DNA from 4 places in the Streptomyces sp. NPDC086023 genome. Region 4 is predicted to be linked to each of the others. Evidence: riboswitches for the same ligand, from Rfam matches in the RefSeq annotation. Region 4 holds a riboswitch; each other region holds the start of a gene.

Evidence for each region. Region 4 has a riboswitch for cyclic di-AMP ahead of ACIF6F_RS05010 (peptidoglycan DD-metalloendopeptidase family protein). Riboswitches for the same ligand answer to the same signal wherever they lie in the genome.
Region 1: it holds a riboswitch for cyclic di-AMP, as region 4 does, so the genes downstream of both, ACIF6F_RS26340 (transglycosylase SLT domain-containing protein) here and ACIF6F_RS05010 (peptidoglycan DD-metalloendopeptidase family protein) in region 4, are expected to answer to the same signal.
Region 2: it holds a riboswitch for cyclic di-AMP, as region 4 does, so the genes downstream of both, ACIF6F_RS11585 (M23 family metallopeptidase) here and ACIF6F_RS05010 (peptidoglycan DD-metalloendopeptidase family protein) in region 4, are expected to answer to the same signal.
Region 3: it holds a riboswitch for cyclic di-AMP, as region 4 does, so the genes downstream of both, ACIF6F_RS29455 (M23 family metallopeptidase) here and ACIF6F_RS05010 (peptidoglycan DD-metalloendopeptidase family protein) in region 4, are expected to answer to the same signal.

Annotation. Positions count from the first base shown of each region.
Region 1 covers NZ_JBITRX010000014.1:185,659-192,503, reverse strand. Annotated here, with positions in the region: gene ACIF6F_RS26355 (FAD-binding oxidoreductase) at 1-74, shown strand, start outside; gene ACIF6F_RS26350 (hypothetical protein) at 195-440, shown strand; gene ACIF6F_RS26345 (cytochrome P450) at 510-1,730, opposite strand; gene ACIF6F_RS26340 (transglycosylase SLT domain-containing protein) at 1,998-2,777, opposite strand; cyclic di-AMP (ydaO/yuaA leader) riboswitch at 2,782-2,978, opposite strand; gene ACIF6F_RS26335 (NADPH-dependent FMN reductase) at 3,434-4,096, shown strand; gene ACIF6F_RS26330 (hypothetical protein) at 4,114-4,368, opposite strand; gene ACIF6F_RS26325 (potassium channel family protein) at 4,595-5,494, opposite strand; gene ACIF6F_RS26320 (XdhC family protein) at 5,785-6,732, shown strand.
Region 2 covers NZ_JBITRX010000004.1:459,772-466,616, reverse strand. Annotated here, with positions in the region: gene lhgO (L-2-hydroxyglutarate oxidase) at 2-1,198, shown strand; gene trmB (tRNA (guanosine(46)-N7)-methyltransferase TrmB) at 1,347-2,123, shown strand; gene ACIF6F_RS11590 (PrsW family intramembrane metalloprotease) at 2,167-3,237, shown strand; gene ACIF6F_RS11585 (M23 family metallopeptidase) at 3,146-4,150, opposite strand; cyclic di-AMP (ydaO/yuaA leader) riboswitch at 4,160-4,293, opposite strand; gene ACIF6F_RS11580 (PP2C family protein-serine/threonine phosphatase) at 4,570-5,781, opposite strand; tRNA gene ACIF6F_RS11575 (tRNA-Met) at 6,013-6,086, shown strand; gene ACIF6F_RS11570 (FBP domain-containing protein) at 6,170-6,658, opposite strand; gene ACIF6F_RS11565 (TetR/AcrR family transcriptional regulator) at 6,719-6,845, shown strand, end outside.
Region 3 covers NZ_JBITRX010000018.1:75,935-82,779, forward strand. Annotated here, with positions in the region: gene ACIF6F_RS29440 (GNAT family N-acetyltransferase) at 1-2,357, opposite strand, end outside; gene ACIF6F_RS29445 (HPr family phosphocarrier protein) at 2,542-2,823, shown strand; gene ACIF6F_RS29450 (GntR family transcriptional regulator) at 2,989-3,675, opposite strand; gene ACIF6F_RS29455 (M23 family metallopeptidase) at 3,929-4,726, opposite strand; cyclic di-AMP (ydaO/yuaA leader) riboswitch at 4,739-4,898, opposite strand; gene ACIF6F_RS29460 (M16 family metallopeptidase) at 5,105-6,472, opposite strand; gene ACIF6F_RS29465 (M16 family metallopeptidase) at 6,493-6,845, opposite strand, start outside.
Region 4 covers NZ_JBITRX010000002.1:373,792-380,636, forward strand. Annotated here, with positions in the region: gene dxs (1-deoxy-D-xylulose-5-phosphate synthase) at 1-131, shown strand, start outside; gene ACIF6F_RS05000 (aspartate aminotransferase family protein) at 128-1,534, shown strand; gene ACIF6F_RS05005 (tyrosine-protein phosphatase) at 1,647-2,453, opposite strand; cyclic di-AMP (ydaO/yuaA leader) riboswitch at 2,767-2,924, shown strand; gene ACIF6F_RS05010 (peptidoglycan DD-metalloendopeptidase family protein) at 2,929-3,912, shown strand; gene ACIF6F_RS05015 (SGNH/GDSL hydrolase family protein) at 4,099-4,908, shown strand; gene ACIF6F_RS05020 (MBL fold metallo-hydrolase) at 5,194-6,375, shown strand; gene ACIF6F_RS05025 (phosphopantetheine-binding protein) at 6,453-6,716, opposite strand; gene ACIF6F_RS05030 (beta-ketoacyl-ACP synthase III) at 6,778-6,845, opposite strand, start outside.

The DNA of each region.
Region 1 (6,845 bases), on a different contig from region 4:
CACTGCCCCGCCTGGAGGAGGTCAGGCGGCGCTACGACCCGGACCGGCTGTTCCGCTTTCCGCACGCGGTCTGACGGGCCGCCACCTCCCGGGCCGGACGGCCGGCGCCGGCGGGGGCGGCCGGGAGGCGGGGAGGCGGGGAGGGCGGGAGGGCGGCCGGCCGTGGTGTCGGCGGGATGCGCCATCCTGAGGGGATGAAGATGCCGCGTGTCCAGTGTCCCGCCTGCGGGCGGAACGTCGCCGCGATGCCGGTCGGCGTCGGGCAGTGGAAGGCCGCCCGCCACGACCACCCCGGAATGCAGCGCGACGCCACGGGCGCGCTGGTGAGCTGCAGTGCCTCGCTGCGCGCGGTGGAAGCGGACCGGCTGCTGCACCAGTTGCCGCTGCCGGGCACCGACGCCTCCGCGGAGCCGGCCCCGGAGCCGCTCCCGGGGTTCTGAGCGGGGCCCGGCTCCGGGAGCGGCCTCGCGGCCGCGGTGGTGCCGGCCCGGGCCTGTGCGGGCCGGGGCCTACGCGGGCCCGGGGGTGAAGGTGACCGGGAGCCGGTCCAGGCGGTGCACGATGAAGTTCTGCTTCCAGGTGAGGGATTCGGCCGGTTCCGCGAGGCCGAGGCCGGGCAGCCGGCGCAGCACCTCGCGGAGCGCGATCTCGCCCTCCAGCCGGGCCAGCGGGGCGCCGAGGCAGAAGTGGATGCCGTGGCTGAAGGCGAGGTGGCCGTTGGTCCGGCGGGTGATGTCCAGCCTGCCCGGATCGGTGAACTTGGCCGGGTCGTGGTTGGCGGCCGCGATGGAGACCGCGACGTGGTCGCCGGGCCGGATGTCGGCCCCTCCGATGGTGAGCGGTTCGGTGGCGAAGCGGTAGGTGACCGTGGAGACCGGGCTGTCGAAGCGCATCAGCTCCTCGACGGCGCCGGGCAGCAGGCTCTCGTCCGAGCGGAGCCGCTCCAGGGCCTCGGGGTGGCGGAGCAGGGCCAGGACGCCGTTGGCGATGAGGTTCACGGAGGTCTCGAAGCCGCCGACCAGCAGGATGAACACGTTGGAGCGCATCTCCAGGTCGGAGAGCGTGTCGCCGTGCCGCTGGGCCTCCAGCATCCCGGAGATCATGTCGTCGCCGGGCTCGGTGCGGCGGCGGGCGATCAGCTCGCTGAGGTACGCGTTGAACCACTGCCCCGCGGCGGCGAGTTCACCGGGCCCCGAGGAGGCGTTCATGCCGGTGATCACCTCGGCGTGGCGGCCGAACTCGTCCCGGTCGCCGAACGGGACGCCGAGCATCTCGCAGATCACCGCGATCGGCAGCGGGAGCGCCAGGGCCTCGACGAGGTCGGCCCGGCCTGCGGGCAGGACGGCGTCGAGCAGCCCGTCGGTGATCTCCTGGACGCGGGGGCGCAGCAGTTCGACCCGGCGGGGGGTGAAGGCCTTGGCGACCACCTTGCGCATCCGGGTGTGGTCCGGCGGGTCGCTCAGCATCATGTGCTGGGTGAGCACGAACTCGTCGCTGTACATGCCGAGGTACTGCCTGAGTTCGGGGGCGGCGGCGTGCGCCCCGCGGACGAGGCGGGGGTCCGAGAGGGCCTCCCGCACCTCCCGGTGGCCGGTCACCAGCCAGGCGGGCATGCCGTCCGGCAGGGCGACGCGGTGGACCGGGCCGCGCCCGCCGAGCGTGCCGAACAGGGCCTCGGGGTCACCGAAGAGCTCCGTGGTCAGGGCGACTTGTCCATCGAGGTCGATCACGTGGTTCCTCATCCGGTCGGCGCGACATCACGCCCCGGGCCACGGCGGAGCGGGGTGCGACGCCGGGGCCGGGGGCCACTTCCGGCCAGCTTCGGCAGCCCGGGCCACGCGCTCAACGCTGCCGCCCGCCGTCCGTCAGGTACACACGCACCTGACGCGGCGCGTGTCGGGGCACTCCCCCGCAATCGCACCCGCAATCCCGCCCGCGAACGCGGCCGGGACCGGCGGCCGTGGCCGCCGGTCCCGGTGTCGCACACCCGAGAGGGATCAGTAGGCGCCGAAGACGTTGTCGATGGAGCCGTAGCGCGCGGCGGCGTAGTTGCACGCGGCGGTGATGTTCGCGACCGGGTCGTACGAGTCCGTCGAGGTACCGGGCACGTGGTAGGCGCGGAACGTCGGGTCGATCACCTGGAGCAGGCCCTTGGAGGGGATGCCCGCGGCGGCGTTGGAGTCCCAGTTGTTGATGGCGAGCGGGTTGCCCGAGGACTCCCGCATGACGTTGCGGTAGATGCCGTTGTAGGTACCGGGGATACCGTGCTTGGCCATGACGTCGAGGGATTCGCGGATCCACCCGTCGAGGTTGTTCGCGTAGGTCTTCGCCTTGGGGGCCACGGCCTTGAGGGTGGTGGTACGGGCGGAACGGTCGGCCCGCGCGGGGGCGGCCTTCCTGGCCGGCGCGGCCTTCTTGGCGGCCGCTCCGACAGAAAGCTTCAGGCCCGGACGAATGAGTGACGGATCGTCACCGATGATCGTCTTGTTGTCCTGGTAGAGCTTCTTCCAGCCGCCGGCGAGGGAATGCTTTTCGGCGATCTTCACGAGGGAATCGCCGGCCTTGACGGAATAGGTCACGGCGGCCTTCTGCGCCGCGGCCGGGGCGGCGGCGACGGCCTGCGGGGCGACGGTCCCGGCTGCGGCGGGCGCCGCGGCACTGGCCGTGGCGGCGCCCAGCACGGGCAGGGCCAGGGCGGCTCCACCCGTGCCGACGGCGACGAAACCGCGGGTCAGACGGGTGTTCTTGGGGCGGCGGTGCTTGCCTTTTCCGGGCATGGCGCATTCCTCTCCGTCGCCTGCGAGGTGAGCTGTCGGGTTCGGACTGGAGTTGACCGGCCACACGCGGTGACTTCACCCCTAGCCGTTCCGCGAAAGATCGCGGAACGGCGGCCTACCTGGTTCCCCCGCTCCTGCCGTACGTGAATTGAATGGGGACGGTGCGGTCCGGGCGGCGGCAGGATTCGGCGTTCCACCCGGAATGAGCGTGACCGTAGGCGAGAGCCGCGGGACGGAACAAGCCCCGAATTCGCTAAAGGAAAGCGAGCGGGGGAATTCGGGCCGGAAAAGGACAAGATCGATTTTTCGGCACACCCCAACTTTCCAGTCGCGGCACCACTTTCGGGGCCGTCGCGACCCGTCGCGCGAAAGCCGCGCGTGACACATATCACCGGCCATCACAAGGGGTGCGAAATACCGGCGCGGCATGGAAAAACAGGATGCGCCGCAAGCGCTCATTTTTGTCCGTTTTAGTCCGTTCTGGTGAGGGTGGTCGGAGAGGCCGCCGCCGCCCGGGTGACTTCCCCCACGGCACGGCCCCGGCACCCGTCCGCCGCTCTCCCGCTGTGCTGGGCTCGTGGTCACACCCCCCGCACTGGAGGCAGCGGACCATGACTGTTGACCCCGGACCCGCGGCGGTCCCCGAAGCGGCCCGCATGCCGGTCCCCGACGAGGGGCGCCAGCCGGTGCGTCTGCTGGTCTTCGGCGCGTCGCTGCGTGCCGGGTCGCTCAACACACGGCTGGCCGCCCTGGTGGCCCGGCTGGCCGCCGAGGCGGGTGCGGCCGTCGACCTGGCCCGGCTGGCCGACTTCCCGATGCCGGTCTACGACGGCGACATCGAGGCCGAGACGGGGCTGCCGGAGGGCGCGCTGGCCCTGCGGGAGCGGATCGCCTCCTGCGACGCCTTCGTGATCTCCTCGCCCGAGTACAACGCCTCCGTGCCCGGGGTGCTGAAGAACGCCGTCGACTGGGTGTCCCGGGTCCGGCCGCAGCCCTTCAAGGACAAGCACGCGCTGCTCGTCTCCGCCTCGCCGTCCATGGTCGGCGGCAACCGCGGCCTCTGGGCCCTGCGCGTCCCCCTGGAGCACCTGGGCTGCCGCGTCTACCCGGACATGTTCAGCCTGGCCAAGGCGCACGAGGGCTTCACCGGCACCGGCGACCTCGCCGACGGCGCCCTCCAGGGCCGGCTGGCCGACACCGTCGGCGCCTTCCTCCGGCTCGTGGAGGCCGACACCCGGTACGTGTGCCTCCAGCGCCGCTGGTACGAGTTCCTCGGCGACCGCACCGACGCCCCCGTCACCGAACGCTCCGAGGACTGACCGGCGCGGCCCCGCCCTCAGGGCACCACGTCGAGGCCGGTCAGCAGCAACGCGGTCACGATCGAGGCGGCGGCCAGCACCGTCATCGCCGCGCGCAGCACCAACGGGGCGCGCAGACACGGCGGTTCGGCGGCGGGCGGCACGGGAGCCGGGGCGTCCGTGCGCAGGGCGGCACACCGCCCGCAGTCCTCGCCCTGGTGCGCGGACGGGGAGTCGAGCCAGTAGGCACCCTGGAGCGCGGCGAGCGGCCCGGGTGTCGATGTCGTCTTCACGCCCTTCTCAACCGGGCCCGGCGGAAGGGGAAACGGCGCCCCCGCCCACCGGTATGGAACCGTTGCCTAGTGCTGTGGCCGGAAAGGTCTGCCGGGTCGCGGCGTCCGGTGCGGTGCATCGCAAGGCGGAGGGCCACGGCTCGTACTGGACGTACCTGCGTGGTCCGACAACGCGCGAGGTGCCGTGCCGGGCGTCGCGACACGGTGAACCTTTGCGGTCACAGCACTAGAACGTCTCCGGGGCGGACCGGCGGCCCCCGCGGCGGCCGTGGTCCTCGGCGAAGGCCGCGAAGACCCGGTCGGGCGGCCCGCCGGTCCGCAGGAACTGCTCGTCCAGCACGGCCGCGAGGTCGTCCAGGGCCGCCCTCAGCGCTCTGCCGGCCATCCGCACGTCCGGGTCCCGGGCACGTTCGGCGGCCGCGGCCAGCCGGGCGGCGTACGGGACCTGGCGGGCCAGTGTGGTGTGCGGGGCGCCGTCGGAGAAGTAGTACGACTCGGCGTACTGGAGGAAGTCCACGCAGGTCACGCAGAACCCGGCGGCCAGGCCGTCCAGCAGCGCCGCGCCGGACGGCGAGTCGAACCCCTCGCCCGTGGGCCGGGTGCGCGCCAGGTGCGACAGCCGCATCGCCAGCGCGCGCCGCCGGGCCAGGGCCGGGTAGATGCCGAGCACCCAGGAGACGGTCGCGGTGAGCAGCGCGAAGCCGACCAGGGCCTCGACGGGCGCCAGGACGCGCAGCCAGCCGTCGATGGGGGCGATGTCACCCAGGCCCAGGGTGGCGACGGTGACCAGGGAGACGTACAGCGCGTCGAGCGGTCCGGCGTGCTCGGCCGGTGCGAGGTCGGAGCTGTACGAGAAGGCGTCCGGCATGTGCGGCCAGTAGATCAGCGCCCAGCCCACCCCGATGACCGCGGCCCAGAGCGCGACGACGCTGACCATGCCGAGCGGGCCGGCCAGTCCCGCAGCCGTCCTGCGGCGGAGGTGGAGGGTCCGGTTGAACCGCCAGAACGCGGTCATCACCAGCCTGCTGAGTCCGCCGTGCCGGGTGGGGTGCCAGAGGGTGTGGAAGACATCGCGCAGGATGGCCGCCACGAGCACCGCGCCCACCGCCGTGACGACCCAGTCCATCGGGTGTGTCCTTCCGTAGCCCGCGCCGGCCGCCCGCCCCCGGTGTCCCGGGTTCCGCGGCGCCCCGCCTCCGGGCATCGTCGTCGTACCGGGGCCGGCGAGGGGTCGGCGCCGCGCGGGGCACGGCGGCATTCACGAGGACGGGCGCCGGCAGGGTTGGGGTGATCGTCCAAGCGGGTGGGTTGGTGGTCCGCCCGAAACTCGGCGCGGACGGGGTCCCACGGCCCGGAGCGGGCATACGTTGGGGGCTGCCTGGGAAGACCGGGCGGAGTCGAGAAGGGCGGCGTGTGATGCGCGAGCTGGTGGAGACGGCGCGGCAGTGGGTGGCCGAGGGCCGGGGGGCGTTCCTGGCGCGGCCGGTGGCCGAGCAGGGCTTCGGTCCCCGGGACCCCGCGGGTGCGCTGCTCGTCGATCCGCGCGGAGCGTGTGCGGGAAGCCTGTACCGCGGGGTGTTCGACGAGCAGCTCGTCGCGGAGGCCGCCGCGATCGGGGAGGGCGGGGCCCGGGTGTGCCGGGTGTCGGTGCACGGCTCCGAGGCCACCGGAGCGGGGCTGACCTGCGGCGGCCAGGCGGAGATCCTGGTCCAGCCGCTGGCGTCGGTGCCGGACGAGTGGTGGGAGTCCCTGGCGCTGGGCGAGAGCGCGGCGCTGGTGACCCGGCTGGCCGAGGACGGCACGCGGGTCGCGAGCACCGTCGTGCGTGCGGGCGACGAGGACGGCACGGAGGCCGGGCGGGACGCGCGGGAGCTGCTGGCCCGGCACCGCGCCGGGCACGAGGCACGGTACGACGACGAGGGGCTGGTACTGATCGAGGTCTTCCCCGCCGATCCGTACCTGGTGATCGGCGGTGGCGGCGAGCTGGCGGAGTTGATCGGCCGTCAGGCCGGGCTGCTGGGCTGGGAGTGGACCACCACGGAGAGCGGCCCCGAGGCGGAGAAGCTGCTGACGGACCGGCGCGGCTCCGCCTGCCTGGCGATGCTCAGCCACGACCCGTCCTTCGACGTGCCGACCCTCGCGCACGCGCTGCGGATCGGCATCCCGTACGTGGGTGCCCTCGGCTCCCGCCGTACGCAGGCCCGGCGCCGCGAGGAGCTGCTGGCCGGCGGCACCGGCGAGGCCGAACTCTCGCGCGTCCACGGCCCGATCGGCCTCGACCTGGGCGCCCGTACCCCCGCCGAGACGGCCCTCGCGATCTGTGCGGAGATCCTCAGCACCCTGACGGCGCCGTCGGCGCGGTAGACCGTCTTCCTCGGCTCCTGCCGTCGGGTCCGGTCCGAGAGAGACGGTCCGGCACCTTGCGAGCGGGCCGGCCCTGCGCGTGCGGGCCGGCTCTGCGCGTGCGGGCCGGCTCC
Region 2 (6,845 bases), on a different contig from region 4:
CATGGAGCGCGTGCACTGCGATGTGGTGGTGGTCGGCGGTGGGATCGTCGGGCTGTCGACCGCGTACGCCCTGTCGCGGCTCGCGCCGGGGACGCGGGTCGTGGTGCTGGAGAAGGAGGCGGGCCCGGCCCGTCACCAGACCGGCCGCAACAGCGGGGTGATCCACAGCGGGATCTACTACCGCCCCGGGTCCCTCAAGGCGCGGTTCGCGGTGCAGGGCGCCTCGGAGATGGTCAAGTTCTGTGCGGAGCACGACATCCCGCACGAGGTGACCGGCAAGCTGATCGTCGCGACCGACCGTTCGGAGCTGCCGCGGCTGCACGCCCTGGTGCAGCGGGGCCGGGAGAACGCGATCCCGGTCAGGGAGCTGGGCCCCGCACAGATCGCGGACCACGAGCCCGAGGTGCGCGGCCTGGCCGCGATCCACGTCGGCACCACGGGGATCTGCGACTACGGCGCCGTGGCGGAGCGGCTCGCGCAGGCCTCGGGGGCGGAGATCCGGTACGGCTCGGCCGTGGACCTCATCGGGCGCCGCGCGTCGGGCGTGGCGGTGCGGACGGCCGACGGCACGGTGGTGCGGGCGAAGGCCCTGGTGAACTGCGCGGGCCTCCAGTGCGACCGGGTGGCGCGGCTGGCCGGCGACGACCCGGCGGTGCGGATCATCCCGTTCCGGGGGGAGTACTACGACCTGACGCGTCCCTCGCTGGTGCGGGGACTGGTCTATCCGGTGCCGGACCCGGCCTTCCCGTTCCTCGGGGTGCACCTGACGCGGGGCATCGGGGGCGGCGTCCACGTCGGGCCGAACGCGGTGCCGGCACTGGCCCGCGAGGGGTACTCGTGGGGCGCGGTGCGCCCGCGGGACATGGCGTCCACGGCGGCCTGGCCCGGGATGTGGCGGGTGGCGGCGCGCCACTGGCGGTACGGCGCGGGGGAGATCCACCGCTCCCTGTCGAAGGGCGCGTTCACGCAGGCGGTCCGGCGGCTGCTGCCGGCGGTCACGGAGGACGACCTCACCCCGGCCGCGGCGGGGGTGAGGGCCCAGGCGGTGCTGCGGGACGGGACGCTGGTCGACGACTTCCTGATCCGCGAGGCGCCGCGTACGGTCCACGTGCTCAACGCCCCCTCGCCGGCCGCGACGGCCTCCCTGCCCATCGGACGGGAGGTGGCCCGCAGGGCACTGGCGGCGCTGGCACCGTAGCCGGGACGCCGGGACCCCGGGCGCGCAGACCGCGCGACCGGACACCGGACCTGGCGACGGCCGGGCACCCGCAGCCGGACGCCCGGCCGGGGGCGGCTCCCGCTGCCGGGATGCCGGGCGGGCCGGCCGCCGTAGAATTGGCGGCACTGTGTCTGAGTCCCTGAACCCCCAGCCCAAGCCCCCTCCGGTGTGGCGCCACCAGCCCCGCTTCCCGGACGGCCCCGCCCCCGACCCGGCGGGCTCGCACCACGAGCGGCGCATCCGCAGCTTCCAGCCGCGCCGGAGCAGGGTGACCACGAGCCAGGAGGACGCGCTCCGCCGCCTCTGGGGCACCTGGGGCCTCGACATCGACGGCCGCGAGGTCCTCGACCTCGACAAGATGTTCGACGGCCTGCCGGTGGTCCTGGAGATCGGCTTCGGCATGGGCGAGGCGACCGCGCAGATGGGCGCCGACGACCCCGGCACCGGCATCCTCGCCGTCGACGTGCACACCCCCGGCCAGGGCAACCTCCTCGGCCTCGCCGAGCGCAACGGCCTCACCAACATCCGGGTCGCCAACGGCGACGCGATCATCCTGCTCCGCGAGATGCTGGCCCCCGCGGCCCTCGCCGGGATGCGCGTGTACTTCCCGGACCCGTGGCCCAAGAAGCGCCACCACAAGCGCCGGCTGATCCAGCCCGAGTTCCTGACGCTCGCCGCCACCCGCCTCGCGCCGGGCGCGATCCTGCACTGCGCCACGGACTGGGAGGAGTACGCCGAGCAGATGCTCGAAGTGCTCAGCGCGCACCCGGACTTCGAGAACACCCAGCCGGACGGCGGCTACGCGCCGCGCCCGGAGTTCCGGCCGCTCACCCGCTTCGAGGGACAGGGCCTGGACAAGGGCCACGTCGTACACGACCTGTTGTTCCGGCGCACCGAGAACTGAAAACCAGCCCTCCGGTACACGTCCGGATCGCTACTGTCGTGGCGTGTTCCGGGTCCTGTCTCGCGCGTCCATCGGGCTGCTCGCGGTCGCCGGAGTGCTGATCCTCGCCCTCGTACGGGAGCAGACCGGCACCCAGGGCTTCCTCGTCGGCCTCGGCCTCGCCGTCCTGCCGGTGCCACCGCTGATGGCGGTGTTCCACTGGCTGGACCGGACGAAGCCGGGGCCGTGGCCCCAGCACCTGTTCGTCTTCGCCTGGGGGGCGTGCGCCGCGGCGCTCATCGCCATAGTGGCCAACAGCTTCGCGACCCGGTGGATAGCGGCGGCGACCCTGGACCCGCGCGACGCCGACCAGCTCGGCTCGATCGCCATCGCCCCGGTGGTGGAGGAGTGCGCCAAGGCCGCCGCGCTGCTGCTGGTCTTCCTCTTCCGCGGTCGGCGGTTCACCGGGATCACGGACGCGATCGTGGTGGCCGGGTTCACCGCCACGGGCTTCGCCTTCACCGAGAACATCCTCTACCTCGGCAACGCCTTCGGTGAGGACCTCGGCAGCGGCACCTCGCTGCTGGACTCCGTGACGGCCGCGACCTTCTTCGTTCGGGTGGTGATGTCCCCGTTCGCGCACCCGCTGTTCACCGTGTGGACCGGGCTCGGCTTCTGCTGGGCGGCCTTCGCGGCCGGGCGGTGGCGGCGCACCGGGCTGCCCCTGGCCGGGCTGGCGCTGGCGATGGCGACGCACGCGCTGTGGAACAGCTCGTCGGAGTTCGGCGAGTACGGGTTCTACGTGGTGTACGCGACCGTCATGGTGCCGGTCTTCGGGGTGCTGGCCTGGCTCGGGGTACGGGCCCGCGGGCGCCGGGAGCCGCTCTTCGTACCGGCGATGCGGGACGCGGCGTACGCGGGGAGTGCGGCGGGCCCGTACGCCGCGGCAGCGGTGGACCCGTACGCGGGAGCCGCGGCCCCCCACCCGCCGGGAGCGGTGGACCCGTACCCGCCGGGAGCGGTGGACCCGTACCCCGGCGTCGTCAGACCGTCAGACCCTTGCCCCGCAGCCATGCCAGCGGGTCGACCGTCGCTCCGCCGGTCCGCACTTCCAGGTGCAGATGGGCGCCCGTGACGTTGCCGGTGGCGCCGACGCGGCCGATGGTCTCGCCGGTGGTGACGGTGCCCGAGGTGACGGACATCGAGGACAGGTGGCAGTACCAGACCTCCGTGCCGTCCTCCAGCTGGAGGACGATGCGGTAGCCGTACGCGCCGGACCAGCCCGCCGAGATGATCTTGCCGCCGTGCACGGCCTTGACCGGGGTGCCCGTCGGCGCGGCGAAGTCCAGGCCGGTGTGCTGGCCGGAGGACCACATCGAGCCGGAGTCGCCGTAGTGGGAGGTCAGGGTGTACGAGGAGGTGGGCAGCGCGTACTGGCCGGCCAGCTTGGCCAGGCGCTCCGCCTCGGCCTTGGCCTCCGCGGCCTCCTTCGCCGCGGCCTCGGCGGCCTTGCGCGCTTCGGCGGCCTTCTTGTCCGCGGCCTCCCGCTCGGCCTTCGCCTTCGCGGCGGCGGCCTGCTCGGCGGCGCGCTGGGCCGCCGCCTTCTCCTGGGCGACGGCCGCGTCGGCCTGGGACTCGGCCTGCTGGAGGATCCGGTTGCGCAGGGCCTCGCCGGCGTCGGTGCCGGCCTCGGCCTGCTCGGGGGTGACGCCCGCGTTGGTGAGCGCCTCGATGGGGGTGCTCTCCTGCGCCGCGTCCGCCTCGTCGTCGGGGAGCAGCGAGGGTATGGATATCGCGACCGGGGGCTTGTCCTGGGCGGTGGCCATGCCGGTGGCGCCGACGGCGGCGATGATGCCGACGCCGAGGACCGTGGAGCTGCGGGCGAGTCCGCCGCGCTGCTTGGCGACGCGGTGGCGGCCGCCGGCGGGACGGGCGGAGTCCTCGGTGGGGTTCCACTCGCCCCATGCCCCGGCACCGGTTCCGCCCGGGTAGGGCGAGTCCGTCTCGATGGACCCGGGGGCTTCGGGGGCAGGCCTGCTGGACGCCACGGGGGCGCTCCTTTCCTTCCTTCTGGCCTACCGGGTTAGCTGACGGGTTCGGAGCAGGAAGGTCTCCTACGGGTCAGAACGACCCGATTCACCCCAAGTTGGTGGTTCCCCGGTTCCCTCACGGGATTCGGCGCGCACGCGCACGGTGCCGTCACTTGCGACGGCTGGGACAGCCGCGCTGCGTTATCGAACGGTAATAGACAACAGGGAGTGATTCCAAGCTCCCTTACTTGATCCTTCACATCAACCGGCCATTCCGTGACCGACGTTGGCCAGAACAAATGCCTCATGGGGCAGCAGAAAGGGATGAGCCGCCTGCGCGGGCACCGTCACTCCGGCCACTTCCGCACCCTGACGATCCGTCAACCGACCGGCTCCCCAACCCGCTTCGCTCACGCTGCGTGGCCGACCGGACGCGCTCAGCGGCGCCGTACCGCAGTGACGGACCTCCGGCGGGCCGTCTGACCCGGCGTCGGGCGGACGACCGCGAGCAGCGCCATGTCGTCGGTGGCCCCGCCGCCGGTGTGCCGCCGCACATCGGCGATCAGGCCGGACAGCAGCTCCTCCGGCCCGGGGAAGATCCGCCCGCGCAGCCGCTCGGCCGGCTCGTAGAAGGCGCCCGCGGCGTCCCGGGCCTCGGAGAGCCCGTCGGTGTAGAGCAGCAGCGTCGACCCGGCGGGGAAGGGCCACGCGTCCGCCCGGTACCGCCCGTCCCCCAGCTCGCCCATGCCCAGCGGCAGGGCGGCCTCCGTGGGGGCCAGCACCTCCGGCTTCCCGTCGGCGCGCAGCAGCAGCGGTGCGGGGTGGCCCCGGTTGACCACGCGGAGCGTGCCGCCGTCCGGGCTGACCTCGGCCAGGACGCAGGTGGTGAACCCCTCGACGGAGTCGAGGCTGTCGCGCCGGGTGCCCTCCCGGGCCAGGGCGCGCTCCACCCGCCGGGTGACGCCCTCCAGGGTGGGTTCGAGCTCGGCCGCCTCGCGGAAGGCGCCGAGCACCACCGCCACCGCCTCGACCGCCCCGAGCCCCTTGCCGCGCACGTCCCCCACCGCGAGGCGGACGCCGTACGGGGTGTCCTGGACGGCGTACAGGTCCCCGCCGATGAACGCGTCGGCGTCGGCGGCCTCGTAGCGGGCGGAGACGTGCAGCCCGCCGACGCGTCCGGCGGGGGTGGGCAGCACCGCGCGCTGGGCGACCTCGGCGACGCCGCGCGCGGAGGCGAGCTGTTCGCCGCTGCGCCGGACCACGCGGTTGATCAGCAGGGCCAGGACGGCGACGGTGAAGACGGTCACCAGCTCGGTGACCGCCTCGACCCGGCCGGAGCTGCCGTTGCGGAGTTGGAGCACGAGCACCGCCAGGGCGGCGCTCGCACCGGTGAGCAGGGTGGTGGTGAAGGCGAAGAGGGGGGCCGCGATCAGGGGCGCGGCGGTGAAGAAGGGCGCCCCGGTGAAGCCGGGCGGGGTCAGGACGTCGAAGACCAGCCCCAGGACGATCAGGAGCACGGGGAGCACACTCAGGAAGATCCGCGCGAACCGTCTGCCGTTGCCGTTGCCGTTGCCGTTGCCCTCACCGATCCGGCCCCGGGCCCTGCCGGCTCCCCGGGCCGCCCGGAAGGATCCTCCTCGCTGCCCCAGCCCCACCACGTCTCTCCCTGACCGGTCCGCTCGCGCCCGCGCCACGGGCCGCTGCCGCCCCGCCTCCCAAGGCTGCGGGCGGGGCGGCCGTACGGCGACCGGGCAGGGCCGAACGGGTGTCGCGCCCCGCTCGTGACCCGGTCCGCGGCCGGGTCACGAGCCCCTCGGGAACCCGCCGGGAAACAAATGGCGTCGAGCACCCCCCGAAATGGCGTAAGCTGTAATCACCGACGCGGGGTGGAGCAGCTCGGTAGCTCGCTGGGCTCATAACCCAGAGGTCGCAGGTTCAAATCCTGTCCCCGCTACTCAGTACGAGGCCCGGATCCTTCTGGATCCGGGCCTTCGTCGTTCCGTGGGTGCCCACCCGCCGCCCCCGCTCCCTCCTCGTTCAGAGCTTGGCGAGGAAGGCGTCCAGGTTCCCCTTCATCCGCTCGACCTGCTGCTCCACGGTGAGCGTCTCCTCGAAGCGGCCGCCGGGCTCGGGCTGCTTCCTGCCCCGCACGTAGAGGGAGCAGTCGAGGTCCGTGCAGATGTAGACGCCGACGGAGTTGCCCTCGCGGCCCTCGCGCCCGGACTTGCGGGCGGTCATCAGGGAGACGCCGGAGCCGGGATGGGTGGTCAGGCAGAAGGTGCACATGCTGCGGTGCAGGAACCCGCGCTTCACGGAGGGGAAGCGCAGCGTGATGCCGACCAGCCGGCCGGCCCGCTCGGTGACGAGGTAGCTGCGGTCGGGTGCGGAGAGGTCGCGCCAGCCGAGGAAGTCGAGGTCGTCCCAGGGGCGTTCGGCCAGGTCGCGGGGCATGGGCAGGCGTTGGGCCTCGCCCTTGGAGCAGTTGATGAACGAGCCTCGGATGTCGGATTCGGTGAGCGCCTTCATGTCCCGCACGCTAATCTTCCTAGACACCCTAGGCAAACCATTAATTGGATTAGGGAGAACATGCCCCGAGCAGGACTGACCGCCGACCGCGTCGTCGAGGCCGCCGCCGAGCTGGCCGACTCCGCGGGGCTCGGCGGCGTCACCCTCTCCGCCCTCGCGCGCGGCTTCGGCGTGAAGGACGCGAGCC
Region 3 (6,845 bases), on a different contig from region 4:
CCGGCGTCGCCGTCGGCGCCGGAGAGCAGCGCCTCCAGCTGGGCGGCGGCCCCGGCGGTGTCGATGTCCTCGTACTCCGGGACCTGGCCGGACACCGCGGTGCCGCGGCGCCACTCGGCGTACCGGACGGCCTCGGCGAGCGCGCGGACCGCCCGCTCCGGGGAGGGGTAGGCGGGGATGGGGCCGCGGGGCGGGCGCGTGTGCTCGGGGGCGGGGGCGGGGGCGGCGGCGGAGCCGGCGGGTGCGGAAGCGTGGGCGGGGGCGGCGGAGCCGCCGGGTGCGGAAGCGTGGGCGGGGGCGGCGGACGCGGGAGCACCGGAGGCCGGTGTGGGTGCGGCGGAGGCGTGAGCGGCCCCGGCGGGGGCCGCGGCCGGGCCGGCCGCCTGCGCTGCGGTGGCTGCCGGGGCCATTCCGGTGGCCAGCGGGTCCGGGCCGGACTGCGCTCCGGACGCCGGGTCTACCGCGGCCGCCGCGTCGGACTCCCGGCCCCCCGCCGCCGTCGTCGAGGCCGCGGTGGAGAGCGCCTCCGCGAGGTCGCCCAGCTCCACGTGCACCACGGCCACCGGCTTCGCCGGGGCCTGGGCCGCGGCCGCCCGGAGCGCCTCGGCCAGGTCCTCGGTGAGGGTGCTCTCCCCCACGGACGGGATGGCGGTGACGATCACCGCGTCGTTCCCGGGATCCCGCAGCGCCGCGCCCAGGGCGGCACGGAAGTCCTCCGGCGCCGCGGCCGTGGTCAGGTCGAGCGGGGCGTGCGGGCGCAGCCCCTCGGTGAGGCAGGCGTCGTACGAGAGGAGGCCGAGGGACTCGGAGTTGCCGAGGATCGCCACGCGCGGGCCGGCGGGCAGCGGCTGGTCGGCCAGCAGCAGGCCCACGTCCACGAGTTCGGTGACCGTGTCCACCCGGATCACGCCGGCCTGCCGGAGCAATTCGGAGACGGTGGCGTCCGGCAGCCGGGTCTCGGGCACGGTGTGGCCGGCCGGGCTGACCCCGCTGTGGCGGCCGCCCTTGGCGACGACCACCGGCTTCACGGCGGCGGTACGCCGCGCGAGGCGGGTGAACTTCCGCGGGTTGCCGAGGGTTTCGAGGTACAGCAGGGCCACGTCGGTGGCGGGGTCCTCGTACCAGTACTGGAGGAAGTCGTTGCCGGAGACGTCGGCGCGGTTGCCCGCGGAGATGAAGGAGGAGAGTCCCGCCCCGCGTCGTACCAGGCCGGAGAGCAGGGCGATGCCGATGGCGCCGGACTGGGCGAACAGGCCGATGCGGCCCGGCTCCGGGGAGCCGGGTGCGAGGGAGGCGTTGAGCCGGACCCCGGGGTCGGTGTTGATGACGCCGAAGGCGTTCGGCCCGATCAGCCGCATCCCGTACGAGCGTGCCTGGCGCACGAGTTCGCGCTGCCGCTCCAGTCCCGCCGGACCGCTCTCGGCGTACCCGGCGGAGAGGACGACCAGGCCCTGGACGCCGTGCTCGCCGCAGTCCGCGACCGCCTCGGGCACGCGTTCGGCGGGGACGGCGACGACCGCGAGGTCGACCGGGCCGTCGAGGCCCGCGAGGGAGCGGTACGCGGGTACGCCGGCCAGCGTCCGGCCCGTACCGTCCGCACCGTCCGGCAGGGCGGCGTTGACGGCGTGGACGGCTCCGGTGAAGCCGGAGTCCAGGAGGTTGCGCAGCGCGGCCCGGCCGACGCCTCCCTCGGTGCGGCTGACGCCGATCACCGCGACGGAGCGCGGCGAGAGCAGCCGCTGCACGGAGCGGGCCTCCGCGCGCTGCTCGCGGGCGCGCTGGACGGCGAGGGACTCGGCGGTGGGTTCGAGGTCGAGGGTGAGGTGGACGGAGCCGTCCTCGAAGCTGCGCTTCTGGGTGTAGCCGGCGTCCGTGAAGACCTTGATCATCTTGGTGTTGGCCGGCAGCACCTCGGCGGCGAAGCGCCGGATGCCGCGCTCCCGGGCGACCGCTCCGATGTGTTCGAGGAGTGCGGAGGCGACCCCGCGGCCCTGGTGGGCGTCCTGGACCAGGAAGGCGACCTCGGCCTCGTCGGCGGGGCCGGTGGCGGGGCGGCCGGTGGCGTCGATCCGGTCGTAGCGGACGGTGGCGATGAACTCGTCCCCCACGGTGGCGGCCAGGCCGACCCGGTCGACGTAGTCGTGATGGGTGAAGCGGCGCACGTCCTTGGCGGACAGACGCGGGTAGGGCGCGAAGAACCGGTAGTACTTCGACTGGTCCGAGACCTGCTCGTAGAAGCTGACCAGCCGGCCCGCGTCCTCTGTGGTGATCGGCCTGATCCGGGCGGTGCCGCCGTCGCGCAGCACGACATCCGCTTCCCAGTGGGCCGGGTACGAAGGATCCGACGGCGTCCGCATGGGCCAAGAGTACGGCCCGGGACCCCGCGGACCCCACGCGCGCGGCGGGTTGGGCAAGAGGGACGAACCAGGGCAAGCTGGGAGGTCGAACGGCAGGCTTCCTCGGGCCGAAGGTCGGTCGGATGCAGCCCGGCGGTCGTGAGATAGTGGTCTAGACAACCCGCAGAACCTGAAGGGCATCACCATGGCAGAGCGCCGCGTCAACGTCGGCTGGGCCGAGGGCCTGCACGCTCGTCCCGCCTCGATCTTCGTCCGGGCGACGACCGCTTCCGGTATCCCGGTGACCATCTCCAAGGTCGACGGCACGCCCGTCAACGCCGGCTCCATGCTCGCCGTGCTGGGCCTGGGTGCACAGGGTGGCGAGGAGATCATCCTGGCCTCCGACGCCGATGGCGCGGAAGCCGCCCTGGACCGCCTGGCGAAGCTGGTCGCGGAAGGCCTTGAGGAGCTTCCCGAGACCGTCTGAGCTTCCGGCCGGTTTCCGGCCGCCGAATGAGCCGTGACCCGTTCCGGGATGCGGCTCATTTTCCTTTTCTGGCACCTCGGCCGGACAGGGAATGGCGCGGCGAAATCAGGGCACGGAAAAAATGCGGCCCGACGAATTCCGCCACCCCTTTGTATACGGCCTTTGTTAAAGGCGGCCGCCCGCGGTGTTTACGGCAGGTTGCGAACCCCTCACCGGCCCCTCGCCCCGCGCCCTCCGCAGCCGGTGCGCCCCCGTGGTGCGGGCCATGTGCGCGGCGGCGAGGGCCCGCGCCCGGTCGGCGTCCCCGCGCGCCACGGCGTCGACGATGGCGCCGTGCTCGGCCCAGGACTCCACGGGGTGCGCCGGGGCCTCCACCACGTACATCCAGGCGATCTTGTGCCGCAGCTGGGTGAGCATCGAGATCAGAGCGGGGCTGCCGGAGGCCTGGGCGAGCGTCTCGTGGAACCAGCCGCCCAGGGAGCGCAGGTCCTCGCCCTGGCCCCGGCGGGCCCTCTCCTGGCCGAGGCGTACGAGCCCGCGCAGCACCTTCAGGTGGCCCTCGGTACGCCGCTGTGCGGCCCGGGAGGCCCCCAGGGGCTCCAGCAGCACCCGCAGCTCCAGCAGGTCGGCGGCCTCCTGCTCGGTGGGCTCGGCCACGCAGGCCCCGGCGTGGCGGCGGGTGGTGACGAAGCCCTCGGACTCCAGGGTGCGCAGGGCCTCGCGGACGGGGACGCGCGAGACGCCGTACCGGCGGGCGAGGAGCTCCTCGGTGAGCCTGCTGCCGCGCTCGAAGACGCCGGCGACGATGTCGTCGCGGATCGCCGTGCACACCGCGTGCGCGGGAATGCGCATGACCGGACCTCCGCTTAATCCCCGCGAAACGCGGTCGGCGTCGACATGTGTGCCGCCGACTCTATTGCAGAAACGAGGAATTCCGGAGCGCACCGATGAATTCCGGAATGGTTTTTTACCGGATCTGCACGTGTCGGATGCACACGCCGGCTCCGCGCACCTCCGGCGGAGGGCACGCCGAAGGCCCCGGCTCGGGGAGCCGGGGCCTTCGGGAAGCGTGCGACGCCGCGGTGGCGACGGGTGCGGTCGCGGGTCAGATGCTGACGCCGTGCGAGCGCAGGTACGCCAGCGGGTCGATGTCCGAGCCGTAGTCGGCCGAGGTGCGGGCCTCGAAGTGGAGGTGGGGGCCGCTGGAGTTGCCGGTGGAGCCGGAGAGGCCGATCTGGTCGCCCGGGGTGACGCGCTGGCCGACCGAGACGCTGATCGACGAGAGGTGGCCGTACTGCGTGTACGTCCCGTCGTTCATCTTGATGACGACGTTGTTGCCGTACGCACCGCCCCAGCCCGCCTCGACGACGGTGCCGAGGCCGACCGCGTGCACCGAGGTGCCGGAGGCGGCGTGGAAGTCGATGCCGGTGTGGCTGCCGGAGGACCACATGGAGCCGCCGGCCTTGTACGAGGTGCTGACGTACGAGCCCGCGACGGGGGCCACGTAGGTGAGCAGACGCTTGCGCTCGGCCTCACGGGCGGCGCGCTCGGCGGCCTCGCGCTCGGCCTTGGCCTTCGCCTCTGCCTTCGCCTTGGCCTCGGCGGCGCGCTGGCGGGCCTCGTTCTCGGCCTGGGCCTTGGCGGCGGCGATCTCGGCGGCGGCCTGCTGGGACTCGGCCTGGGCCTCGATCTGGCCCGCGAGGTCGTCGGCGACGACGACGGCGTTCAGGCCGGTGTCCTCGGGGCCACGGGAGTCCGCGTCGGTGGCGGCGAAGGCCGGGCCGGCCAGGGTGCCGACGACACCGGTGGTCGCGAGGGCGGCTATGCCGGCCACGTTCGCGCTCTTGCGGCTCAGACGGCTGGGGCCACGGTGCTTACCGGTGGCACGACTGCCAAAGGCCATGGAGAGGCTGATCCTTTCCTTCCCTCTCGCCTACCGGGTTAGCTGACGGGTTCGGAGCAGGAAGGTCTCCTACGGGCCACCTCTGGCGAGGCGGTCCGATTCACCCCAGGGACTGATGTGGGTCCCCGGCTCCCCAGGCTCGCGCCTGACGGGGACTCGGCGATCGCTGTCCGGTGCCGCGGGTGCGGCTGTTACAGCTGACGGACAGCGAGGTTGACGCTAGGCGGATCGTCGGACAATCACCAAACGGACACGCTGTTTTGTGGCGTACGCCACGGGTCATTCAGGCAACGACCACCCCGAAACGGACAGAGAGCACAAACGGGGCCTCGGTGGGCAATCCACCAAGGCCCCGCCTCATGTCGGCCCGGAATCAGGTCAGTTGGTGACCACGGTCACCTCTCCGATGCCCAGCGCCCGCACCGGGTCCGCGATCTGCGACGCGTCACCCACGAGCACCGTCACCAGACGGTCCACCGGGAAGGCGTTCACCACGGCCGAAGTCGCCTCGACCGTGCCGGTTTCGGCGAGTCGCGCGTACAACTGCGCCTGGAAATCGTCCGGCAGCTCCTGCTCGACCTGGTCGGCCAGGGTCCCGGCGACGGCCGCGGCGGTCTCGAACTTCAGCGGCGCGACACCGACCAAGTTCTGTACGGCCACGTCGCGTTCGGTGTCCGTCAGGCCCTCGGCGGCGAGGGTGCGCAGCACCTGCCACAGGTCGCCCAGCGCGGGGCCGGTGTGGGGCGTGTCCACCGAGCCGCTGATGGCCAGCATCGAGGCGCCGGTTCCGTCGGCCGTGGAGCGCAGCACCTGCCCGAAGGCGCGCACGCCGTACGTGTAGCCCTTCTCCTCCCGGAGCACGCGGTCCAGGCGCGAGGTGAGCGTGCCGCCGAGGCAGTACGTGCCGAGCACCTGCGCGGCCCAGACGCGGTCGTGGCGGTCCGCCCCGATCCGGCCGATCAGCAGCTGGGTCTGCACGGCGCCGGGCCGGTCCACGATCACCACGCGGCCGGTGTCGTCCGCGGTGACCGGCGTGACGGGGTACGCCTCGCCCGTGCCGCCGGTCCAGGAGCCCAGGGTGTCGGCGAGGACGGCGTCCAGGTCGGTGCCGGTCAGGTCGCCGACCACGACGGCCGTGGCCGTGGAGGGGCGCACGTGGGCCTCGTAGAAGGCGCGGACGGCCCCGGAGTCGATCCGGCCGACGGTCTCCTCGCTGCCCTGGCGCGGACGCGACATGCGCAGGGTGGCGGGGAAGAGCTCCTTGGAGAGCTGCTTCGCGGCCCGGCGCTGCGGGTTGGCCAGCTCGTGCGGGATCTCGTCGAGGCGGTTGCGGACCAGCCGGTCCACCTCGCTGTCCGCGAAGGCCGGGGCGCGCAGGGCCTCGGCGAGCAGGGTCAGGGCCTTGTGCAGGCGGGAGGCGGGCACCTCCAGCGAGACCCGGACGCCGGGGTGGTCGGCGTGCGCGTCGAGGGTGGCGCCACAGCGCTCCAGCTCGGCGGCGAACTCCTCGGCGGAGTGCTTGTCGGTGCCCTCCGACAGCGCGCGGGCCATGATCGTGGCCACGCCGTCGAGGCCCTCGGGCTCGGCCTCCAGGGGGGCGTCGAGGATGACCTCGACGGCCACGACCTGCTGGCCGGGGCGGTGGCAGCGCAGGACCGTCAGGCCGTTCCCGAGCGTGCCGCGCTCGGGGGCGGGGAAGGCCCACGGCTTCGGCTGTCCGGCCTGCGGCTGCGGGTGGAAGGTCATCGAGGAAGCGACGTCGGCGGTCACTGGTCTGCCCCTTCGGCGTTGTCTTCGGTGGCGGGCAGCGGTTCGTACACGAGGACCGCGCGGTTGTCCGGGCGCAGCCGGGCCGCGGCGACGGCCTGCACCTCTTCTGCGGTGACGTCGAGCACCCGCTGGACCGCGGTCAGCGCGAGCTGCGGGTCGCCGAACAGCACGGCGAACCGGCACAGTTCGTCGGCCCGGCCGGCGACGGTGCCGAGACGGTCCAGCCACTCGCGCTCCAGCTGGGCCTGGGCGCGCTCCATCTCCTCGGAGGTCGGCCCGTCGGCGGCGAAGCGGGCGAGCTCCTCGTCGACGGCCGTCTCGATGCGGGGCACCTCGACGCCGCCGGAGG
Region 4 (6,845 bases):
ACATCGGGCTGACCCCGGTCGAGATCGCCGGGAGCATCGCCCGGGCCCTGGGGGGCCAGGAACAGCGTGACGGGACCGCGGCGGCACTCCGCGGCCAGGCCGGCGCGCCCGAGGAGGAGAACACCGCATGACACAGGACCCCACGGCCGCGGGGAAGGGCTTCGACCTCGGCCGGCTGCTCGCCGAACGCGGTGGGGAGCGGTACGAACTGCACGCCCGCCACCTCAACCACCAGCTGCCCCGCATGCTGCACACCATCGGCTTCGACAAGGTCTACGAGCGGGCCGAGGGCGCCCACTTCTGGGACGCCGAGGGCCACGACCACCTCGACATGCTGGCCGGCTTCGGCGTGATGGGCCTGGGCCGGCACCACCCGGTGGTCCGCAAGGCGCTGCACGACGTGCTCGACGCCTCGCTGGCCGACCTGACCCGCTTCGACTGCCAGCCGCTGCCGGGACTGCTGGCCGAGCGGCTGCTCTCGTACAGCCCCCACCTGGACCGGGTGTTCTTCGGCAACAGCGGCACCGAGGCCGTGGAGACCGCGCTGAAGTTCGCCCGCTACGCCACCGGCCGGCCCAGGGTGCTCTACTGCACCCACGCCTTCCACGGCCTGACCGCCGGCTCCCTCTCGGTCAACGGCGAGAGCGGCTTCCGCGACGGGTTCGCCCCGCTGCTGCCCGACACCGCGGTGCCGCTCGGGGACCTCGGTGCCCTGGAGCGGGAGCTGCGCCACGGGGACGTGGCCGCCCTGATCGTCGAGCCGGTCCAGGGCAAGGGGGTGTACCCGGCGCCGCCCGGCTACCTGCGGGCCGCGCAGGAGCTGCTGCACCGGCACCGGGCCCTGCTGATCGCCGACGAGGTGCAGACCGGCCTCGGCAGGACCGGGGACTTCTACGCGTACCAGCACGAGGCGGGCGTGGAGCCCGACCTGGTGTGCGTGGCGAAGGCGCTCTCGGGCGGGTACGTGCCGGTGGGCGCCACCCTCGGCAAGGACTGGATCTTCAAGAAGGTGTACTCGTCCATGGACCGGGTACTGGTGCACTCGGCCAGCTTCGGGTCCAACGCGCAGGCGATGGCGGCCGGGCTCGCGGTCCTCGCCGTGATGGACGACGAGGGGCTGGTGGCGCACGCGCGGGCGATGGGCGACCTGCTGCGCGGGCGGCTCGCCGCCATGGTCGGCGAGTACGAGCTGCTGCACGAGGTCCGCGGCCGGGGGCTGATGATCGGCATCGAGTTCGGACGGCCCTCGTCGCTGGGGCTGCGCAGCCGGTGGACGATGCTCCAGGCGGCCCGCAAGGGACTCTTCGCGCAGATGGTGGTCGTCCCGCTGCTGCAGAAGCACCGGATCCTGACGCAGGTCTCCGGCGACCACCTCGAAGTGATCAAGCTCATTCCGCCGCTGGTGATCGACGAGGCGGACGTGGAGCGGTTCGTCGCCGCCTTCCGGGACGTGATGGACGAGGCCCACGGCGGCGGCTCGCTGATGTGGGACTTCGGGCGGACGCTGGTGAAGCAGGCGGTCGCGGGGCGCTGAGCAGGGCGGCGCGGCCGTACGGACCCGGGCGGGCGCGGCGTGCGGACGGGCGGGGGCCGCACCCCCGCCCGCATCCGTGACCGCCTGCGGGTCCGCGCCGTCTGGCGGGGCGTCAGGCCAGCAGGCGCTCGCGCAGCCGGTCCAGGGTGTCCGGGCCCAGGGCCAGGCCCTCGGCCAGGTAGCCGTCGACCCCGCCCCAGACCTCGTCGATGGTGGCGAAGGCCGCCTCCAGGTACTCGGCCCGCGCGTCGAAGAGCGGGCTGAGCAGCGCCATCACCTCGGGGGAGCGGGCCTCGGGGGCGTCGCTGCCGCGCCGGACGCGGTAGCGGCGGTGCGGCGCGTTCGACTCCAGGTAGTCCGTGACGATGGCCCCGCGCTCCACGCCGAGCGCGAGCAGGGTGACCGCGATGGAGAGGCCGGCCCGGTCCTTGCCGGCCGCGCAGTGCATCAGCGCGGGGACGCTGTCCTCGGCGAGGGCGTGCACCACCCTGCTGTGCTCGGCTGTGCGCTCCTTGATCATCTTGCGGTACGAGGCGGACATGCGCGCCGCGGCCCGGCCGTCGCCCAGGACCTCCTCCAGCTGGGTCAGGTCGCCGTCGCGGACCATCGTCCAGAACTCCTTGCCGTCGGCCGGGTCGGAGAGCGGGATGTTGACGTTGCGCACGCCCGGCAGTTCGACGTCGGGGCCTTCGAGCGCCTTGTCGGCGGCGTTGCGGAAGTCGAAGACGGTGTGCAGTCCGAGCGATGCGAGGTATTGCGCATCGGTATCGGTGGCATGTGCCAGATGTCCGCTTCGGAACAGACGCCCCGTTCGCATCCTCCGCCCGTCTGTGGTCGGAAGTCCGCCCACGTCGCGGAAGTTGCGCACGCCGGTCAGCTCCGGCTCGGTCGACGGCGCCTGGGGTATCTGCTGGGTCACGTGGGGGCTCCTGGCGGCTCGGGGGACATGTCCGAATTGCACTACTTGGCGTCAAGTTACCGCAATGAGGCGGCAGATGTGCGACCTCCTCGTGAGGCAGATCATACGGTGACCGTCCGTGGCTGCGATGGAATCCTGAATTCCGCTGTGGTGCTGGCTGTTACGCGTCCGCAATGGACGGAGTGTGACGGGAATTCCGTCGATCATTCATCCGGGTGATTCCCAAGGGGAATTCACGGCTTGTTCCGCCTGAGGGCGCTGGATTACCGTCGCCCCCGATCCGGGTGGAACGCCGAATCCTGCCGCCGCCCGGAAACCGCACCCGACCACTCGTGCGGCAGGAGCGGGGGAACCAGGTAAGCCGCCGGGCGCGATCTTCTCGCAGCCGGCTCGGGGTGAAGCCGCACGTGTGCGGCCGGGCATCTCCAGCCCGAACCCGACAGCTCACCTCGCAGGCGCCGGAGAGGAATGCGCCATGCCCGGAAAGGGTAAGCACCGCCGCCCCAAGTCCAGCCCGATAAGCCGCGGTTTCGTCGCCGCCGGTACCGGCGGCGCCGCCCTCGCGCTGCCGCTGATGGGGGCCTCCGGAGCCCACGCCGCCGGGCCGGCCGCCGCCCCCCAGGCGCTGCCCGCCCAGGCCGCCCAGGCCGCCCGCACCGCTCCGGCCGCCGCCCCCGCCGCGGCCCCGCAGGCCGCCCCCGCCACGTACACCGTGGTGGCCGGCGACCACCTCTCCAAGATCGCGTACGAGCACCACCTGAGCGGCGGCTGGCAGAAGCTGTACGCCGACAACCGCGAGGCCGTCGGCGGCAACCCCTCCCTGATCCACCCCGGCCTGGAGCTGACCCTCGGCGCCGCGGCCGCGCCGAAGGCGGCCGAGGCCCCGGCGAAGCCCGCGGCCGCGCCCAAGCCGGCGAAGAAGGCCCCGGAGAAGACCCGGAAGAAGGCCGTCCGGAAGGCCGAGCCCAAGGCCGTCGCCGAGGACACCGGCGCCGACCGGTCCGCGGCCACCGCCAGCCGCTCCACCCAGCGCTCCGCCACCGCGGTGAGCGGCGCCGGGTTCGTCGCCCCGGTCAGCGGCGGCATCAGCACCTCCTACCGGGCCGGCGGCGGCATGTGGGCCAGCGGCTACCACACGGGCGTCGACTTCTCGGTCGGCTCCGGCACCACCGTCCGCGCGGTCGGCGCGGGCACCGTGGTCTCCGCCGGCTGGGGCGGCGCGTACGGCAACGAGGTGATCATCCGGCACGAGGACGGCCGCTACTCCCAGTACGCCCACCTGTCCTCGCTCAACGTCTCCGCGGGCCAGTCGGTCGGCGCCGGCGACAGCATCGGCCTCTCCGGCTCCACGGGCAACTCCACCGGCCCGCACCTGCACTTCGAGATCCGCACGGGTCCGAGCTACGGCGACGACATCGACCCGCTGGCCTACCTCCGGGACAAGGGCGTCAGCGTCTGAGCCGCTTCCGCCGGCGCGCCCCGCGAGGCCGGCGCGTCCACCGAGGCAGCCGTACGACCGGGTCCCGAGGGGGGTCCCGGTCGTACGGCTGTTTTCGGCCAAACTGACCGGGTGGTCCAGATCACCCCGCGTCAACCCCTTCCTACGGTCGCGTAGGTCACACCCTTCGGTGAAGGATGTGCTCCCGTGGCAGGAGAATCGACACCTTCAACAGCAACGGCACCCGTAACCACCCTCCCCGTCGGCTCGTACGCCGCGATCGGGGACAGCTTCACCGAGGGCGTCGGAGACCCCGGTCCCGACGGCGCGTTCCTCGGCTGGGCCGACCGGCTGGCGGTGCTGCTCGCCGACCGCCGCGACGAGCACGACTTCCGGTACGCCAACCTCGCCGTACGCGGCAGGCTGTTGGACCAGATCGTGGCCGAGCAGGTCCCCCGGGCCAAGGAGCTCGCGCCCGACCTGGTCACCTTCTGTGCCGGCGGCAACGACATCATCCGCCCCGGCAGCGACCCCGACGCCGTCGCCGAGCGGTTCGAGGCGGCCGTCGCCGACCTCACCGGCGTCGTGCCCACCGTCATGATCACCACGGGCTTCGACACCCGCGGCGTACCCGTCCTGCGCCACCTGCGCGGCAAGGTCGCCACGTACACCGCGCACGTCCGCTCGATCGCCGACCGGTACGGCTGCCCCGTCCTCGACCTCTGGTCGCTGAAGTCCGTACAGGACCGGCGGGCCTGGGACGACGACCGGCTCCACCTGTCCCCGGAGGGCCACACCCGGGTTGCGCTGCGCGCCGCCCAGGTCCTCGGCCTGGAGGTGCCTGCCGACCCGGACCAGCCCTGGCCGCCGATGGAGCCCCGCGGCTCCGCCGAGGTCACCCGCGACAACATCCAGTGGGCGCGCGAGCACCTCGTACCGTGGATCGGCCGGCGGCTTCGCGGCGAGTCCTCCGGTGACCACGTCGAGCCGAAGCGGCCCGACCTGCTCCCCCTGTAGCGGAGCGGCCGGCACGGCACCGCTCCGGGTGGGCGCGCCCGTACGGGAGAGGGGCGCGCCCGGCCCGGGGACGGCTTCCGCGGCTTCCGCGGCTTCCGTGGGGAAGCCCGTCGGGGAAGCGCGCGGGACGCAGCCGGGGGAGCGACGGGGGCAGCCGGGGGAAGCGCGGGAGGCAGGCGGGGGAGCGGAGGCGTCCGTTTCGCGTGGCGCGGCCGGAATCCTTCGGCGCGCGCGCACGTTGGGAAGGGCAGAGCACACCCACGTCCCATCGTCACAGGAGGCGCCTTGACCGGCTCCCGTCCCCTGCGCGCAGGGCTGCGCGCGCTGCGGCCCGAAGCCTTCGGCGCGGACCCGTCCGGAGAGCGGATGGAGCGGATCCGCCGTTCCCCGCACTTCGCCGACGGCGTCTTCCAGAACCCGGTGGGCACCCGGGAGCGGCCGAGCGGCTCGGCGCTCGAATTCGCCAAGATCTACTTCCGCAAGGAGGAGCGGGTCCGGCGCACGCCCAGCGCGCCCATCCCCGTGCACCCCACCACCCTGGCCGACATCGCCCGGCCGCCGGCCACCGGCCTGCGGCTGACCTGGATGGGCCACTCCAGCGTGCTCGCGGAGATCGACGGCCACCGCGTGCTCTTCGACCCCGTCTGGGGCGACCGCTGCTCTCCCTTCCCCTTCGCGGGGCCCAAGCGGCTGCACGCGGTGCCGGTGCCGCTGGCCGCCCTCGGCCCGGTGGACGTGGTCGTGATCTCCCACGACCACTACGACCACCTCGACCTGCCGACGATCAAGGCGCTGGCCGCCACCGACACCGTCTTCGCCGTCCCCCTGGGCGTCGGCGCCCACCTGGAGCGCTGGGGCGTGCCGGCCGACCGGCTGCGCGAACTGGACTGGCACGAGAGCACCAAGGTCGGCGGACTGACGCTCACCGCGACCCCGGCCCGGCACTTCTGCGGCCGCGGCCTGCGCAACACCCAGCACACCCTGTGGGCCTCCTGGGTGGTGGCCGGCGACGAGCACCGCATCTACCACAGCGGCGACACGGGCTACTTCCCCGGCTTCGCCGAGATCGGCGCCGCCCACGGCCCCTTCGACGCCACGATGATCCAGATCGGCGCGTACAGCGAGTTCTGGCCGGACATCCACATGACCCCGGAAGAGGGCATGCGGGCCCACCTGGACCTCCAGGGCGGCCGGCCGCACGGCGTGCTGCTGCCGATCCACTGGGGCACCTTCAACCTCGCCCCCCACGCGTGGTCGGAACCGGGCGAGTGGACGGCTGAAGAGGGCGAGGGCGCGGGCCAGCCGGTCGCGTCTCCGCGCCCGGGCGAGCCCTTCGAGCCCGCCGGCACGCTGCCCGTGGACCCCTGGTGGCGTCCGATCGCCCACCCGTGGCGCCGTCCGAAGGTGGTGGATGTGGCGCCGAGCGAGCCTCAGGTCGGCGATCTGGACCTGGCCGGCGAGCGGTGACGCCGGATGCCGTGCTCGTGCAATCACTGATCACGGGCGCCCGGGTGGCCGGCCTCCGGGTCGAGGACTGATCACGGTCACGTCGCGGGCGTGGGCGCAGGCCCTGGCGAGTTCAGCGCGGCCAGTGCCTGCGCCGCCTCCTGGAGAGTCTGGTCGGGGTGGAGGAGGCCTTCGGGCACGGGAGTGCCCAGTCGCTCTTCGAGGATGAGGCCGAGTTCGACGAGGGCGAGGGAGTCGACGGCCGTCTCCCCGAGCGGTGTGTGGGCGCCGGCACTGCCGGGCGGGGTGTCGAACTTGGTCACGAGGGTGTCGACGAGGGCGGCCAGGACGGCGTCGGACATGGAGGTTCCTTTCCGGAGAGGGGTGTTGTGGTGAGCGGGTGTCCCGGTGGACGGGGCGCTCTCAGAGCACGGGCAGGTCCGGCCAGGTGAGTGCGGCGGCGCCCCAGGTGGCTCCGCCGCCGAACGCGG